2 linked regions of the Acidisarcina polymorpha genome follow. The protein of the gene in region 1 interacts with the protein of each later gene in a pairwise test. Links are inferred from orthologs where the notes say so. Each region holds a gene or a part of one and is shown on either strand. Other genes may lie near its edges. The genes, in order: priA and ACPOL_RS27115.

Region 1 (7,597 bases):
AGACCCTCTTCCCGCCATGGCTCTACAGAATGCAACTGCTACCACCCCCGCCATGGCCGCTTCCGAACTGCTTGAGAACTCTCCAGACATGGCAAGAGCCGTTCCGCCGATTCCCGTTCTTCCCTCACTAGCGCCGATCGCACCTGCACGCCGCGGCGAAGCCCTGCAAGCCATCCGGGAAGAGATCGGCGATTGCACCCGCTGCCCTCTCTCCGCGACCCGCAACAAGATCGTCTTCGGCGACGGCGACCCGAACGCGCGGCTGATGTTTGTCGGAGAAGGCCCAGGAGCCGACGAAGACGCGCAGGGCCTTCCCTTCGTCGGCCGTGGCGGCCAACTCTTGAACAACATGATCAACGCCATGGGCCTGAAGCGGGAAGAAGTCTACATCGCCAACATCGTGAAGTGCCGGCCGCCGCAGAACCGGGTTCCTGAACCGGTCGAAGCGAATACCTGCACGCCATTTCTGTTTCAGCAAATTAGTGTGATTAGGCCCCAGATCCTGGTTGCTCTTGGATCGACCGCTGCGACCTATCTGCTGGGAGGAATCAAGCGTCCGCTCAGCGTACTGCGCGGGCGCATTCACGAGGCGCTTGGAACCAGGCTCATCGTTACCTACCATCCCGCATACCTGTTGCGGGATCCCACCCAAAAGAAAGAGGCGTGGAAAGATCTACAGATGGCCATGGCGGAGCTGGGCCTGAAAGCAAAACGCGCCGGATCGTGAACCCCGCCGGAAGTGAAAACGCTCTAGCTGAGATACTGGTAGCTTCCCGCATGCTTCAATTCTGCGATGTCGCTCTGCCCGTCCCGCTCGATCGTGTCTTCACCTACAAGATCGGCGAGGCTGCAGAGCCGCCGGCGATCGGCTGTCGCGTCATCGTTCCCTTCCGCAATGAGAAGTTGACTGGCATCGTGACCCGGATCCACCAGGAGCCTCCGCCGGTTGAAGCGAAGCCCATCCTCGCCGTCCTCGATGGCGCGCCTTTGCTTGCCCCCGATCTGATGGAACTCGCCGCCTGGATCAGCAGCTATTACCTCGCGCCCCTCGGCGAAGTCTTTCGCTCGATGCTCCCCTTAATGGCCGAAGTGAAGCACCAGATCCTTTACCGCATTGCCGATAAAGGCCGCGAGGTGCTCTACGCCAGCGCCAATCAGGGCTCCTCCCGCCACAGTCGAAAGTCGGCTGAAGACCAGGACGTGGAATACGATGTACTGAATTATCTCGAAGCTGGCCAAGCCGAGCGAGTCTCCAAGCTGCGAACTGCAACCGGAGCCACTCTCGATCTTTTGCGGAGCATGCTGCGCAAGAAATGGCTCCTCCGCGAAACATCGGCCGTCCAGCGCGATGCGCGCCGCACCATCCGCTACGCCGTGCTACTCCACGACGTACGGATCCCCAAGCTGAATGCGAATCAGCAATGCCTGCTTGCGGAGCTTGCCGGAGCCGGCGGCGAAATGCCCGTTGCCGAGCTCCGCCGTCTGGATCTTCCCGACTCCACCCTCGGTTCGCTCGTTCGCCGCGGATTAGTTCGACTCGAAGAACGACCCGCGGACTTTCATCTCGCGATGCAGCCAATGGGCAGCGCCCTAGTTCATACGCTAAATCCCGCGCAGCAGGCCGCCTTCAAGGCGATCGCTGCCTCGATAGGCTCGGGTGTTTTCAAACCAACCTTGCTTCGTGGAGTCACCGGCTCGGGAAAGACCGCCGTCTACCTGGCCGCCATGCAAACCGCGCTCGACGCAGGTTATTCTGCGATTCTACTGGTTCCCGAGATCGGTCTCACACCCGCCATGGCCGCGCAGCTCTACACGGCATTCGGCAGCGAAGTCGCCCTGCTCCACTCCGCGCTTATCCCCGGGGAGCGCGCCGAGCAATGGCATCGTATCCGGGCAGGAGAAGCCCGCATCGTCGTCGGCACCCGCTCTGCGGTCTTCGCGCCGGTGACCAGGCTCGGCCTCATCGTCGTCGATGAGGAGCATGACAGCTCCTACAAGCAGGAGGAAACTCCCCGCTATCACGCCCGGGATGTGGCCGTGATGCGCGCCAAACTCGATTCCTCGGTTGTCGTGCTTGGCTCCGCGACGCCTTCTTTGGAGTCCTGGCGCAATGCGACGACCGGTAAATATGCGCTGATCGAGATGGCGCAGCGCGTAGCCGATCGACCGCTTCCGGTCGTCGAACTCGTCGACATGCGCAAGGAGTTTCAAGAAACCGGGCAGGAACAGCTCTTCTCCCGCCTGCTCATCGAGGAAACGCAGGCCACTCTGGAACGAGGCGAACAGGCGATCATCCTACTCAATCGGCGGGGCTATTCCTTCGTCGTCTTATGCCGCGCCTGTGGAGAAAAACTGCAGTGCGAGAACTGCGCCATATCCCTCACCTACCACCGGCCCCACGGAGCAACCAGCTTGGACGATGCCGATCCATCCCCCACCGGCCAGCGTCTCCAATGTCACTATTGCGGCTATAAGCGGACGGTCCCTAAAGTCTGCCCAGACTGCGAAAGCGAACACCTGCACTTTCTCGGCGCCGGCTCCCAGCAAGGCGAACAGCGTCTACAGGAGATCTTCCCCCACGCTCGTATCGGCCGCATGGACCGCGACACGGTGCGCGGCCGCCACGACATGGAGCGCCTGCTTCAACGCCTCCACTCTGGCGAAATTAACCTGCTCGTCGGCACCCAGATGATTGCCAAAGGCCATGACATTCATGGGGTGACACTGGTCGGCGTGGTGGGCGCGGATTTCGCTTTAGGATTGCCCAACTTTCGGGCCGCCGAACGCGTTTTTCAATTGTTGACCCAGGTCTCCGGCCGCGCCGGTCGTGGCGAGCTTCCTGGGCGGGTCCTCGTCCAGACCTATCATTCGGACCATTACGCCATCCGCCTGGCCGCGGCACACGACTTCAAGGCGTTCGCCGAAAAGGAACTCCAGTTTCGTCGCTGGATGCATTATCCGCCCTTCAGCGTCTTGGCCAATCTGATCGTTCAAAGCCCGCGCCTTGAAGAAGCGGCGGCGTGGTCCTCGCAACTTGGCCAATGGTTTGCCAACACTGCCTTCGAGGGGGTAAGAATCCTCGGTCCGGCCACTGCTCCCATCAGTCGCTTGAAGCGCATCTATCGCTTTCATTTTGTGATCAAAGCCGAGAAGCGCGCCACGCTCGCCCGAACTCTCCGCGCCGCTCTCGCTCGAGCCGAGGTACTCAAGATTCCGTCGCGGGGCCTGATCGTCGACGTTGACGCCGTCAATCTGATGTAAATCCTTAAGGGCCAGTCAGGAAAGGCCGAGTCAGGGCACGTCGCGCCGGCACTGCTCGATCAGGCAAATCTGCAATCCAAACCTGCAATCTCTGTCATCGCAGATAGCCCAGCAGCCCGGCGTCAGCGAAAGGAGCAGGCAAGAACGTCAGCACCAGCATCAACACTGCCAGCCATCCAAAGCGGCCACGGTTACCGCTCAACTCCGGATACGCCGCAACATAGGGATGCCGCATCGCCGGGATCAGCAGGATTACGCCCCACAAGAGCCAACCCACCCACAACGTCAGACCGGCAATCAGCAGCAGTCCGGGAACGGCGATCGTGATCCAACGGTGCCACCGCCGCGAAATCGCATAAAGAACATGGCCGCCATCCAACTGCCCGGCTGGAATCAAGTTGAGAGAGGTGACGAACAAGCCGACCCAGGCGGCAATCAGGACCGGATGCCAAAGTAAGTTGTCCAGCGAAGGAAACGACGGCGCCAGTAGTCGCATTGGTGCATATAACAGCCTCATGGCCAGCGGAGCGTTCAGTTGGATCAGTACCGGTTGTACCGGTCCCGCCGCCGTCTTCGACAGCAGCAAACCAACCAGAGTCGCAGGAATCGCCACGACACAGCCGGCAACCGGCCCCGCAATGCCCACATCCATCAGCGCGTCGAGCGACGGAATGCCGAATCGTATGCGGATCACGGCGCCCGCCGTGCCGCTCAGCGTCGGTGCAGGCAGCAGATAAGGCCAGGAAGCAACAACCCGGTGGTACGCACAGAGCAGCCAATGGCCAAATTCATGCGCCAGCAGAATTGCCAATAGGGTCAGGGAGAAGGACAAACCGCCAGCCAGTTCGCCCGGATGCTTGAAAACCCACATAAACGGCACAAAGTCCCCAACCGTGGCAAAGGCCGGAATGCCCCTCCGGAAGTTCCACATGTAGAGAGCGCCAGTACTCGTAGTGGTGATTATCGTCACGACCCCGAGCAGGATCGACAATGCCGCCTGTCGGCGAGAGACCGGCGCCGGGTTTAGCCGTCGAAGGAGTTGTCGAAAAGCCAGCACTTACTCGACGGATCTAATCGTCATCGTCTTCTTCGTCGTCAACGTCATCATCGACGTCGGCGGTCACGGGAGCATCACTCAGGTGCAACTCTTTGCCCGGCTTGAAGCGGACCGCCTTCCCCGGCGCTATCGTGACTTCCGCCCCGGTGCGAGGATTCCGTCCGATTCCCGTCTTTCGAGGTCTGACATTGAAGACGCCGAAACCGCGGAGTTCGATGCGATCGCCTCCGGCCAGCGCTTTTTTGAGACTTTCAAATACGGTGTCGACCGCCGCTTCGGCTTTGTTGCGCGGCAATCCGGTCCGCTCGATCACATTGTGGATGATGTCCTGCTTGATCAACGCGCTCACCTCGGAGAATCAGCGGGTTCGTCTCTCCACCCTGGAGCAATGCCCGGAGCTACCCCCCCGAGACCGCTCTAAGCCGATGCTAGAGGGCTTGCTGAGCATTGTCAACGCATCGCCGCTCCCGTAATATGCTGATTTCAGACCATCATTCTGCGATTTCCTTTAGTCGCAAAAAACAGCGCCATCGGTTCCCCAAGCGCAATCAGGGAGAGAAATGTCCATTAAGAGTGACCGTTGGATCCGCGAACAAGCCTTGCAACATTCGATGATCCAGCCTTTCAGTGAAAAACAGGTCCGCGAAGGAGTGATCTCCTACGGTCTCTCCTCCTACGGTTATGACCTTCGGGTAGCGGACGAGTTCAAAATATTCACCAACGTCAACAGCGCGATCATCGATCCGAAAGACTTTGACGAACGGTCGTTCGTCGCCGTGCAGTCGGATTCGGTGCTGGTCCCCCCAAACTCTTTTGCCCTGGCACGGTCGGTCGAATATTTTCGGATTCCCCGCGATGTCCTGACGATCTGTGTCGGCAAATCGACCTATGCCCGCTGCGGCATCATCGTCAATGTCACCCCGTTCGAGCCGGAATGGGAGGGGTTCGTCACCCTCGAGATATCCAATACCACGCCCTTGCCGGCGCGCGTATACGCCAACGAAGGCTTGTGTCAGATCCTCTTTTTCCAGTCAGATGAGGTCTGCGAGGTCAGCTACGCTGATCGCAGAGGGAAATATCAGAAGCAGCAGGGCATTGTACTTCCGAAGCTATAAAGAATTCCCATTACGGCCTAAAGATCAATATTCCGCAAATTGTTACTTTCGTGTCTTGCAGTAACCATGCCTTATGACCCATAGTGTTACTAGAAACAACGCAGATCTGGGGAACGGGGTAGTGATCGCCGTATAGGCGTTTACTACCCCGATTTTTTTTGTTCTCCCTTCAGGCCTTTTGATCGCGATTTTTCTCAACCCTACAGGTAAAATCAGCATCTGACGGGTTACTGGCTATGCTCCGCGCAGCGGGGCGCCTGTTGCTGTGTTTAAAACTTTAATGAGTTGTTCAAGTCCGGAGAGAAACCTCTACCGGCAGATAGGGGAACACATGAAAAAGGTTTTTACATCACTTTGCCTGTTAGGGGCAGTCACGTTGTCTGCCAATGCCGCCACCGACCGGGCAACATTGGACAGCCGCATCCAAGCCGCCACCAGCACCATCAAGCAGATCATGGATGTGCCGGACAACGCTATTCCGGATAAGATCGCGCAGCAAGCAACCTGCATCGGTGTGATTCCTGGGCTCAAAAAGGGCGCCTTCATCTTCGGCGCGGAGTATGGGCGTGGAGTAGTCACCTGCCGCACTGGCCAGGGCTGGAGCGCTCCGGTCTTTATTACCCTGGGTGGCGGCTCCTTTGGCCTGCAGCTTGGCGGTCAATCGACGGACGTCGTCCTGGTTGCCGTGAATGACAAGGGATTTCAGGATCTTCTCAAGTCGAAGTTCAAGATTGGCGGCGACGCTGCTGCCTCGGCTGGCCCGGTTGGACGTAACTCCCAGGCTGCAACCGATTGGAAGCTCAATGCCGAGCTCCTCACCTACTCCCGTAGCAAGGGCCTCTTCGCCGGAATTGACCTTAACGGCGCATCCGTGACTCAGAGCATGGACGACACCAAGAGCTTCTACGGAGAAGGGCACACCTTCGAAGACATCCTGAAGGGCAATGTTCCCGTGCCGGATGACGCGAAGCCTTTCGTCCGCACCGTAGCCAAGTACTTCCATTCCGTTCAGCAGTAGTCTCTTCTCGCCGCACAATCCCAGACATTTATCCGCCAGAGGTAGCTTCGGCTACCGTCTGGCGGAGGGCTGTGTAGCTGCGACTGTTTGTGAGCTACACTTTGCATTGGTCGAGCGAGGCATTGCGAAGAAAGCTTGAGTTTGTTGCCGTCCTGCTGTTGATCCGCTGCCTGGGTTGGTTGCCGCGCAATGCGGCCCGCGCCGTGGGAGCCGGCATTGGCGCTGCGGCGTATATCCTGTTGCACCGTCTTCGTCGAGTCGGCTACCGAAACCTGCAAATTGCCTTTCCGCAGCTCTCCCGCTACGAGATGACTCGGTTGCTTCGGGCAGAGTATCGCAATCTAGGCTGGCTGCTTGCCGAATTCTGCCAGATGCGGAAGTACACTCCAGAAAATACCAGGAATTTCCTCAGCTACGATGGGCTGGAACGATATCTGGCGGCCCGCGATGCTGGGAAGGGGGTTCTCATCCTTACCGGCCATCTGGGCGCTTGGGAGCTTTCCAGCTTCTACCACTCGCTCATGGGCTACCCGATGAGTATGGTGATCCGCCGGCTGGATAACGAAGCCGTCGATCGCCTGGTCAACAGCATCCGCTGTCTTCACGGGAACAATGTGGTTCATAAAGATGACTTCGCCCGCGGTTTGATCTCCGCGATGCGCCAGGGCGAAACCGTGGGCATACTCATGGACACCAACATGACTCCGCCGCAGGGGCTTTTCGTGGACTTCTTCGGAACCCCAGCCTGCACTGCTTCCGGGATGGCGCGTGTCGCCCTCAAGACGGGCGCGGTCGTGCTTCCCGGATTCCTGCTGTGGGAAGAGGCCAGTCGGCGCTACGTCCTCCATTTCGGGGAACCGCTGGAACTGATTCGTACCGGTGACAACGAGGCAAACATCATCGCCAATACCGCTATGTTCACCAAGGTGCTGGAACAATATATCCGCCAATATCCTGAACAGTGGCTATGGCTGCATCGCCGCTGGAAGACTCGGCCGGAAGGCGAGCCGCCCATTTACGCCCCTTAGAAAATTGATTTTCCGCTATCGAAGAACTACATTGGGTGTTTCGAGCTTTCGGGCGGCGCCTGCGATTGCGTGAGCCTTTCACTTCCGGGATTTGCGAATCAACTCAGCGTCGCGCGCT
Region 2 (7,429 bases), 3.8 Mb from region 1 along the record:
CGGTGCTCGATTATGAGCAAACCGGCGGCCAGCTAGTCCTTGTTCATACTGGCGTACCGCCGCCGCTCCAGGGACAAGGGATCGCTTCCAGCTTGGCCAAGGCAGCAGTCGAATATGCCCGGAGTCAGGGCATCAAGATCGTACCGCAATGTCCATTTGTGGCAGCCTACGTAGAGCGGCATCCGGAGTACGTCGACCTGGTAGATGCGAAACGGCCAGCTCATCTCGCTTAAGGCTCTGGCGTCCCTCTGCTTGAGGCCTTGGTGTCCCTCTGAATGGTCATAGATCGACGCGAATTGCTTGGAGAATTTAGATCAGCGATGTACAGTTTCATACAAAGTGATCAGCGGTAAGTCGAACGTCGTACTTACGAGGAAATGTCATGAAATCGAAGTTCGCTCTAGGTCTTGTGCTCCTCAGCCTGACTCTGGTTGGTTGCAAATCGAAGTCTGCGGAAAACAACGCCGCTCCCGCTCCGGATCAATCGGCTGCGGCTCCAGCCCCCGCTCCTGACCAAAGTGCAACCGCGGCGCCGACCCCTGCAGCTCCTGCACAGACCCCATCCGCGACACCGGCACCGTCTACGGCTCCTGTGCCGGCGGCAACGCCCGCACCCGCGACGGCTGCAGCGCCAGCTGCTCCTGCAGTGGCTCCGACCCCCCCGCCACCACCCCCTCCGCCGCCCGTCGTGCCAGCGGGAACCAGCTTGACCGTCCGTGTTTCCACCACCTTGGGTTCGAAGATCTCCCATCCAGGAGATGCTTTCCAGGGAACGCTCACCCACTCCATCCGGGTGAGAGGGGAGACCCTAATCCCCGCTGGTTCGACCGTGAACGGCGTGGTGGTTGACGCTAGAGAAAGAGGCAAGTTCAAGGGAGAAGGCGATCTGTCGATCCGCCTTACGTCGATTACCGTTCGCGGGCGTTCTTACCCGATCGAGACGGCCACCCTCGACCAGACTCTGAAGGGTAAGGGCAAAAGAACCGCAGTGACTACCGGCGGCGGCGCTGGTTTAGGCGCTCTCATCGGAGGTATCGCGGGTGGTGGGAAGGGAGCACTGATCGGCGCAGGCGCGGGTGCAGGCGCCGGAGTGCTTGGAGGAGCGTTCACCGGGAACAAGCAGATCGAGATCCCGGCTGAGACACCGCTCACCTTTACGCTCAGCTCGTCACTTCGTCTTTAGATTCCCCCCGGATCGAATCAGATCCAATAGCTTGCGAGCAGAAGAAACGCGCAGTTGCCAGAGTTCTGGCAATTGCGCGTTGTTTTTTGCAAGCCGGCAGATAGCTAGGTCAACACCACCGTATCTGAACCCAGATGCTGATTAATCAGCCTCGCCACCAAGGGTCGAAAACCAATATTGTCTTTTACCAGAACGAAGTCTCCCGCCTGCTCCGACCACTCAAGCTTGAAACTGGTGGAGAGGGCGGAGATCCAGATCTGGCGTACGGGTGCATTCGGGGTGATGACAAACTTCCCCGGGGGTTCCTCGAAGAGCACGTTCAAGGCGCCGCTATTCTCTTCCACCTCAAACTCTCCCCCCTCTTCCGCGGAGATCAAGCTTTTCTTCAGAGCTTCAAGGGCAGCATCGGCATGTCGGCGGAAAGTCAGTTCATCAAGCATAATGACAGTGTACCAACGCGCATCGCGGTTGACGCTGGGGCACATTCCGAGGCAAAATCCGGGAAGCGATGATCGAAAGCTCGTAAATTCAATCGAGATTTTGGATCCACTTGCCAGTGTGGGAACATCCCGGTTTTCACGCAAATTCACGCGGCGCTTGCTCTCCATGCCCCGCATTCGTGGCACTCTCCTTGCAGTGGTCTCAATTCTGGAGAGTTGGAGTAGACGATGCCAATGCGCGGTATCCTGACACTCGCAGCGATCGCCTTGACTTGTGGAGTCCCAGCTGCGCTCGCGGCTGACCCCTCGCCAAGTCCCGAGCAACTGATGCCTCCAGAACAGCTGATCAAGGATGTCGTCTTCAATGAGCTGAGCGACCACCAGCATCATGCTTTCTTTGAATACCTGGATTGCAAGCGAATCGGACAGCAAACCTTGGTGAAAGCCGAGGTGGAAACCCGGGGTGGGCGCGTCAATCGGATGCTGGAGCAAGATGGACATCCATTGACCGATGAAGAGCAGCGGGAAGAATCGCGGCGGCTACAGAATTTGCTTCATGATACGGGCCAGCAACAGAAGCTTCAGCGTGATTACCAGGGCGACGAAGACCGGATAGCGCGAATCATCGGCCTGCTCCCGGATGGATTTCTATATCGATACGATGGGATCGAGGGTGGGGAGATCAGGCTCAAATACCAGCCGAATCCTAGTTTCCGTCCTCCAACCTACGAAGCGCGGGTCTTTCATGGAATGGCGGGCACTCTGTGGATCGATCTGCGCGAGAAGCGACTACGCCGCCTTCAGGGCCAGCTTATAGCGAACGTTGACTTTGGCTATGGCCTCCTCGGCCGTCTCGATAAAGGCGGCACTTTCGATATGGAGCGCCTTGAAGTGACCACTGGCAATTGGAAGACGCGAGTGTTGAACGTACATATCAGCGGGCATGTCATCCTACTTAAAAATATTGGCAAGGATCAGGACGAAGTGCGGTCGGACTTCCGTCAGGTTCCTTCCAACCTGGACCTGCAGGGGGCAGAGGTTATGCTCAACCAGGTCCAGATACATGGCGGCCCCCCTGTCATCCAAACAGGCGCCGCAGCCAGCCTTGGGGGAGATGATCGTTCAAACTCTCCGGACGGTCTGGCTTTCAAGTAGCAGGGAAGTCTTTGTGGTAACTGACTTCAACGGTGCTTTCCGGCGCTAGAACGGGATGTCGTCGTCGGTGATCTCGGTTGAGTGGGCGTAATCGTCGGGCGAGCCTGACGGCCGCTGGTCGAACGAACTGCTGCTTGCAGCTGAACTGCTGGAGCGGGAGTAGTTGCCGCCGCTTCCCCCATCGCCCTCGCCGCGCCCGGAGAGAAGCGAGAGTTCGCTCATCACCACTTCGGTACGATAAACTTTCTTGCCGCTTTCCTTGTCGTCCCAGGAGCGAGTCGTAAGCCGCCCCTCCACGTAAAGCTTTGTGCCTTTTTTGACATAGTCGCGGATGATCTCGGCCAATCGCGCATAGGCGACCAGATTATGCCATTCGGTACGCTCCTGCCATTCGCCGCCCTTGTCCTTGAAACGCTCGGCTGTAGCGATTGAGAAGTTTGCTACTCCCTGACCGCTGGGCAGCATTTTGAACTCCGGGTCCTTGCCTACGTTGCCTAACAGAATTACTTTATTAACGCTCTTCGCCATGCTGACTCTCTTTTCGGTTAAAGGAGAGGATAGCAGAAAGCGGCGCGGCATCGCTGCCGCGAATGCCACCAAGAATCTGCCGGATGAGGCGAGTGGCAAATCTGGCATCGAGTGGAGCATGACGATTGAGGAGCCGGTACCACATGGCTCCGTAGAGGAGGTCGATCGTGACGTCGAGGTCAGTGTCGGCAGCGATCTCGCGTCGCTTCTGTCCAGCTTGAAGGATCGATCGCAGAGCCTCACGCCTGGTCGAGATGAATCTTTCCCGAAGCTCCGCCCCAAACTCCGGATTGGTCTGGCTCTCTGCCATTAAGGAAGCCATCGTAGCTCCCGCATGTGTCGAAGTCAGCGCTTTGAAGGTGTCGTTGAGGAAGGTATTTAAATCCGGCTCAAGCGCGCCGCTGTCCGGAGTCGGTACTGGACTTGGAGCGGCGCAGTAATAATCGAGCACAAGGTGGGCCTTTCCTGACCACCAGCGGTAAATGGTGGCTTTTCCGACGCCTGCCTCCCTGGCGACACCTTCGATCGAGAGCGCTGCATACCCATCTTTTGCGAGCAGTCTGCCAACCGCCCTGAGAATGAGGGTTTCGGAGCGCTGACTTCGCTGCCTGCCGTGCGTTATCAAAATTAACAATCCTCCGTGCAACTTAGACGATACGTATCGTCTCGAATAATCAGCGCGCCACCGGAGGGCGCCATCATGAAAGCAGTCTACCTCCAAGCGACCAATAAGCCTTTGCTTGTGAAAGATGTTCCTGAACCTCGACTCCGCGCTGGTGGCGCCATCGTCCAGGTGAAGAGCGCGCCCGTGCTTTCCTATATGCGTCAGGTGGTCACTGGCAAGCTGGGATACTCTATGCCTCTGCCCTTCATCCCCGGCAATGCCGGTATTGGTGAGGTAGTCGAAGTTGCCGACGACGTCTTCGACTTCAAACCGGGCCAGCTGGTGTTCATGGATCCATATGTAGGGTCACGGACGAATGGGGGCGAATATGACGACATTCTGATCGGTCTCACGGGTCTCTCCGCCGTCTCAGGCAGAATGTTCGATCTGTGGCATGACGGCACCTTCGCGGAACGAGCGCTCGTCCCGGCAGAGACACTCACGGTTTTCGATGAAGCCAAGAGCCTTGGTGCGGAGCGGCTGGCCGCGCTGACCCGGCTTGCGATTCCATACGGAGGCCTTTTAAAAACCGGTTTGCGAGCTGGAAAGACGATCATGATCGGAGGGGCGACCGGAAACATTGGTGCTGGCGCAGTGATGGTAGCGCTGGCCATGGGCGCGAGCAGGGTCATTGCTCTGGGCCGCGACAGCAAAGGCTTGGCCGAGCTGGAGGCGCTTGACTCCAGACGTGTGGTCGCAGTTGCGCTGGAGGGCGGCGATGTAGAGGCCCTGACGGCGCGGATTAAGGCGGCGGGGGGACCGATCGACACCTACTTCGACATGACGGGAGCGGCGCCGGATCCCACTCCGATCATGGCGGCGATCGGAGCTCTGCGGCGTGGCGGAACGGCTGTCTTTATGGGCGGGGTGCAGGCGACCCTGCCGATTCCTTACTCGCAGATCATGTTCAACGAACTAACGCTGCGGGGCAACTTCATGTATCCCCGCGAAGCTCCGGGGGATCTGCTGCAGATGGTCCTGGCCGGAACGCTGGACCTCTCGAAGATCAAGATCAAATCCTTCAGGCTCGATCAGATTGAAGAAGCTATCGATGACGCAAGTGCCGGGAAAGGATTGAACATGACGGTCGTCAAGCCGTGATCGAGATCCTTTTCGAATGTACGTGGTTTAGCGTCGTCGGTTGCGCAGCCACTTCAACGCTCCCAGCAGAAACAGCAGGAAGCCGAACGGCAGGCACATCATGGTCACGATGAGAGCCATCCAGCCGCTGTTGGTGTGCGGCCCCTGGGGACCAATGCCCCCGAAAACCGTCCTCGTCAGCAAGGCACATAGTATGCCGACGGCCAACGTTGATCCGCCCCACTTCAGCAGCTGGTGGGTGCCGTCGTCCGCAGAAGTTGGCGTGAGCCTCGCCGGCTTCTGCGCCAGCGCGTCAGCCTCTCTCCGGGCGTTCACTGGCGGTTTGATCGGCACGGGTTGGGTTGCAGGAGCCAAGGTTTTTCGCTGACCTTCTCTTTCTAATTTCGCTTACCTTGCCGCAACCAGCATCAGCCGCACGATCACTCCAGTCACCGAGACGTAGAGCCACAGCGGAAAGGTATACCTTGCTACACGGCGGTGCGCGGGAATTCTACCGCTCAGCGAAAGGTAGAACGTAATCAACACGACGGGAAGGGCGACGACGGCAAGCACGATATGGCTGATCAGCAGCGGTATGTAGATGTGGTAGACGGTGTCATGAACCGGGTATCTCTGGTCGCCATGCAGCGCGTGGTTCACGATGTAAGAGACGAGGAACAGCGATGAAAAGACAAATGCAGTCATCATGCTGGCGCGGTGGGCGGCAATCCGGCGATGCTTAATGAAATAGAAGCCAACCAGCAGGGCGACCGCGCTGAGACCGTTCAGCAGGGCATTCAGGTTCGGTAGAAAAGTGAATTGAGTTCCGTTGGCGTCGGCTGCCGGATGCACGTAGATCAGCCAGAACAGAAAGAGCGTGGCAACGGCGCTGACGGCAAGGATTACGGCTACGGGCGCCGTCGTGGTGTTCGTCGTAGGAGTGTTTGCTCGAGCGGCTTGCATGGTGGTGCTTCCTCAGGCTGCCGGTTGGTGGGTCCGCCGGTTCACGATCGCCCAGGAAGCGGCGAACGTCAACAGGCAGAAGCCAAGCGTGACGGCAAGGTTGGTGGTCAAAGAAAAATCGGTGGCGGCGGTCGGGAAAAGCGCATTCCGCAATGCGTCCACGCCATAGCTGAGGGGATTGAGGCGCATACAGAGGCGCAGCCATCCCGAGGCTCCACTGGCGGGGAAGAGCGCGCCAGAGAGCATCCACAGCGGCAGCAGGATGATGTTCACGATCGCATGGAAAGCCTGAGTTGAATCCATCGGCCACGCGACCGCAAAGCCCAGGGCGGTCAGCTCAAAGCTGATCATCACGATGACCAGAATAGCCACGCCAACCGAGGCAAAGGTGGGATGAACGCCGACAAAGGGAGCGAAGACCAGAAAGACAATTCCCTGAATCGCTGCCAGGCTTGCGCCGCCGAGGACCTTGCCTAGAACGATCGCCGAACGCCTGACCGGTGCGGCCAGCACGGATAGCAGAAATCCCTCATTGCGGTCCTGGATCAGAGACATCATGCTGAAGATCGCCGTAAAAAGCACGATCATCGCGACCGAACCAGGAAAGAAGTAGCCGAGGTAGTGCCCGGAGCTGCTTCCCGATTGGAAGCTATGGGCAAAGCCTGAGCCAAGCACCAGCCAGAAGATCAATGGGGAGGCGATCACGCCCACAACGCGGGCTTTTTGCCGATAAAAACGAACAATCTCGCGCTGCCAGAGCGAATAGGCGGGTAGCCAAACGCCGGGCTTCGCGGTGTTCGCAAGTCGAGGTGCGGTCGCGGTCATGGTCGCCATAACTTAATGCCCCTTTCCGGCGCGGGAACTCTGCACCGGCGCGAGATCTCCAGCGGCGACATCAGTCCAGAAGCGGTGGCCGGTTCGTCGAATGAATACATCTTCGAGGCTTGGTTTGGAGACAGTGACTGCTTCAACCATCCCCGGGAATGCCTCGACGACGGAGGTCACGAACCGGTGACCCTGGTTATGTTCCAGACGGACCGAACTGCCAAGAACGGCTGCTTCTGCGGTGAAGCGTTGCGCTAATCGCAAGGACAACGTCTCCGCTGCCTCCGGAGATCTGGTCTCGAAGAGGACCACATCGCCGCCAATCTGCGATTTCAACTCAAATGGCGATCCCAGAGCCACCAGATGGCCGTCGTTCAGAATTGCCAGACGGTCGCAATGCTCTGCCTCTTCCATGAGATGAGTGGTCACCAGAATGGCTACTTCTTCCTCATCGCGCAGCGTCTCAAGGTACTGCCAGAGGTCGCGTCGCGCGCCCGGATCGAGCCCAGTCGAGGGCTCGTCCAGTAGCAGAATGGATGGGGAATGAATCAACCCCTTCGCCAGTTCGACTCGACGCTGCATCCCTCCGGA

The links.
Region 2: the proteins of priA (region 1) and ACPOL_RS27115 interact in binary tests that used the Escherichia coli proteins (3 or more experiments, as listed by UniProt). The link is inferred for Acidisarcina polymorpha from one-to-one orthologs.

The regions. Positions count from the first base shown.
Region 1 is NZ_CP030840.1:2,606,823-2,614,419, reverse strand. The notes cover bases 442-3,519. They hold priA (replication restart helicase PriA), read left to right. Parts: upstream 442-777; coding sequence 778-3,261; downstream 3,262-3,519. Other genes in these bases: ACPOL_RS11210 (site-2 protease family protein), read right to left, coding at 3,356-3,519; ACPOL_RS11220 (uracil-DNA glycosylase), read left to right, coding at 442-727. Outside these bases: more of ACPOL_RS11220, read left to right, coding at 1-441; more of ACPOL_RS11210, read right to left, coding at 3,520-4,318; ACPOL_RS11205 (HU family DNA-binding protein), read right to left, coding at 4,332-4,667; dcd (dCTP deaminase), read left to right, coding at 4,879-5,433; ACPOL_RS11195 (lipid-binding SYLF domain-containing protein), read left to right, coding at 5,765-6,451; ACPOL_RS11190 (lysophospholipid acyltransferase family protein), read left to right, coding at 6,574-7,479.
Region 2 is NZ_CP030840.1:6,367,699-6,375,127, reverse strand. The notes cover bases 1,566-4,475. They hold ACPOL_RS27115 (single-stranded DNA-binding protein), read right to left. Parts: upstream 3,307-4,475; coding sequence 2,824-3,306; downstream 1,566-2,823. Other genes in these bases: ACPOL_RS27105 (zinc-dependent alcohol dehydrogenase), read left to right, coding at 4,007-4,475; ACPOL_RS27110 (TetR/AcrR family transcriptional regulator), read right to left, coding at 3,290-3,940; ACPOL_RS27120 (hypothetical protein), read left to right, coding at 1,852-2,778; cyaY (iron donor protein CyaY), read right to left, coding at 1,566-1,800. Outside these bases: ACPOL_RS27135 (GNAT family N-acetyltransferase), read left to right, coding at 1-233; ACPOL_RS27130 (hypothetical protein), read left to right, coding at 383-1,183; more of cyaY, read right to left, coding at 1,288-1,565; more of ACPOL_RS27105, read left to right, coding at 4,476-5,071; ACPOL_RS35095 (hypothetical protein), read right to left, coding at 5,099-5,425; ACPOL_RS27095 (DUF420 domain-containing protein), read right to left, coding at 5,459-6,013; ACPOL_RS27090 (ABC transporter permease), read right to left, coding at 6,026-6,847; ACPOL_RS27085 (ABC transporter ATP-binding protein), read right to left, coding at 6,851-7,429. UniProt on the Escherichia coli protein: Plays an important role in DNA replication, recombination and repair. Binds to ssDNA and to an array of partner proteins to recruit them to their sites of action during DNA metabolism. Acts as a sliding platform that migrates on DNA via reptation.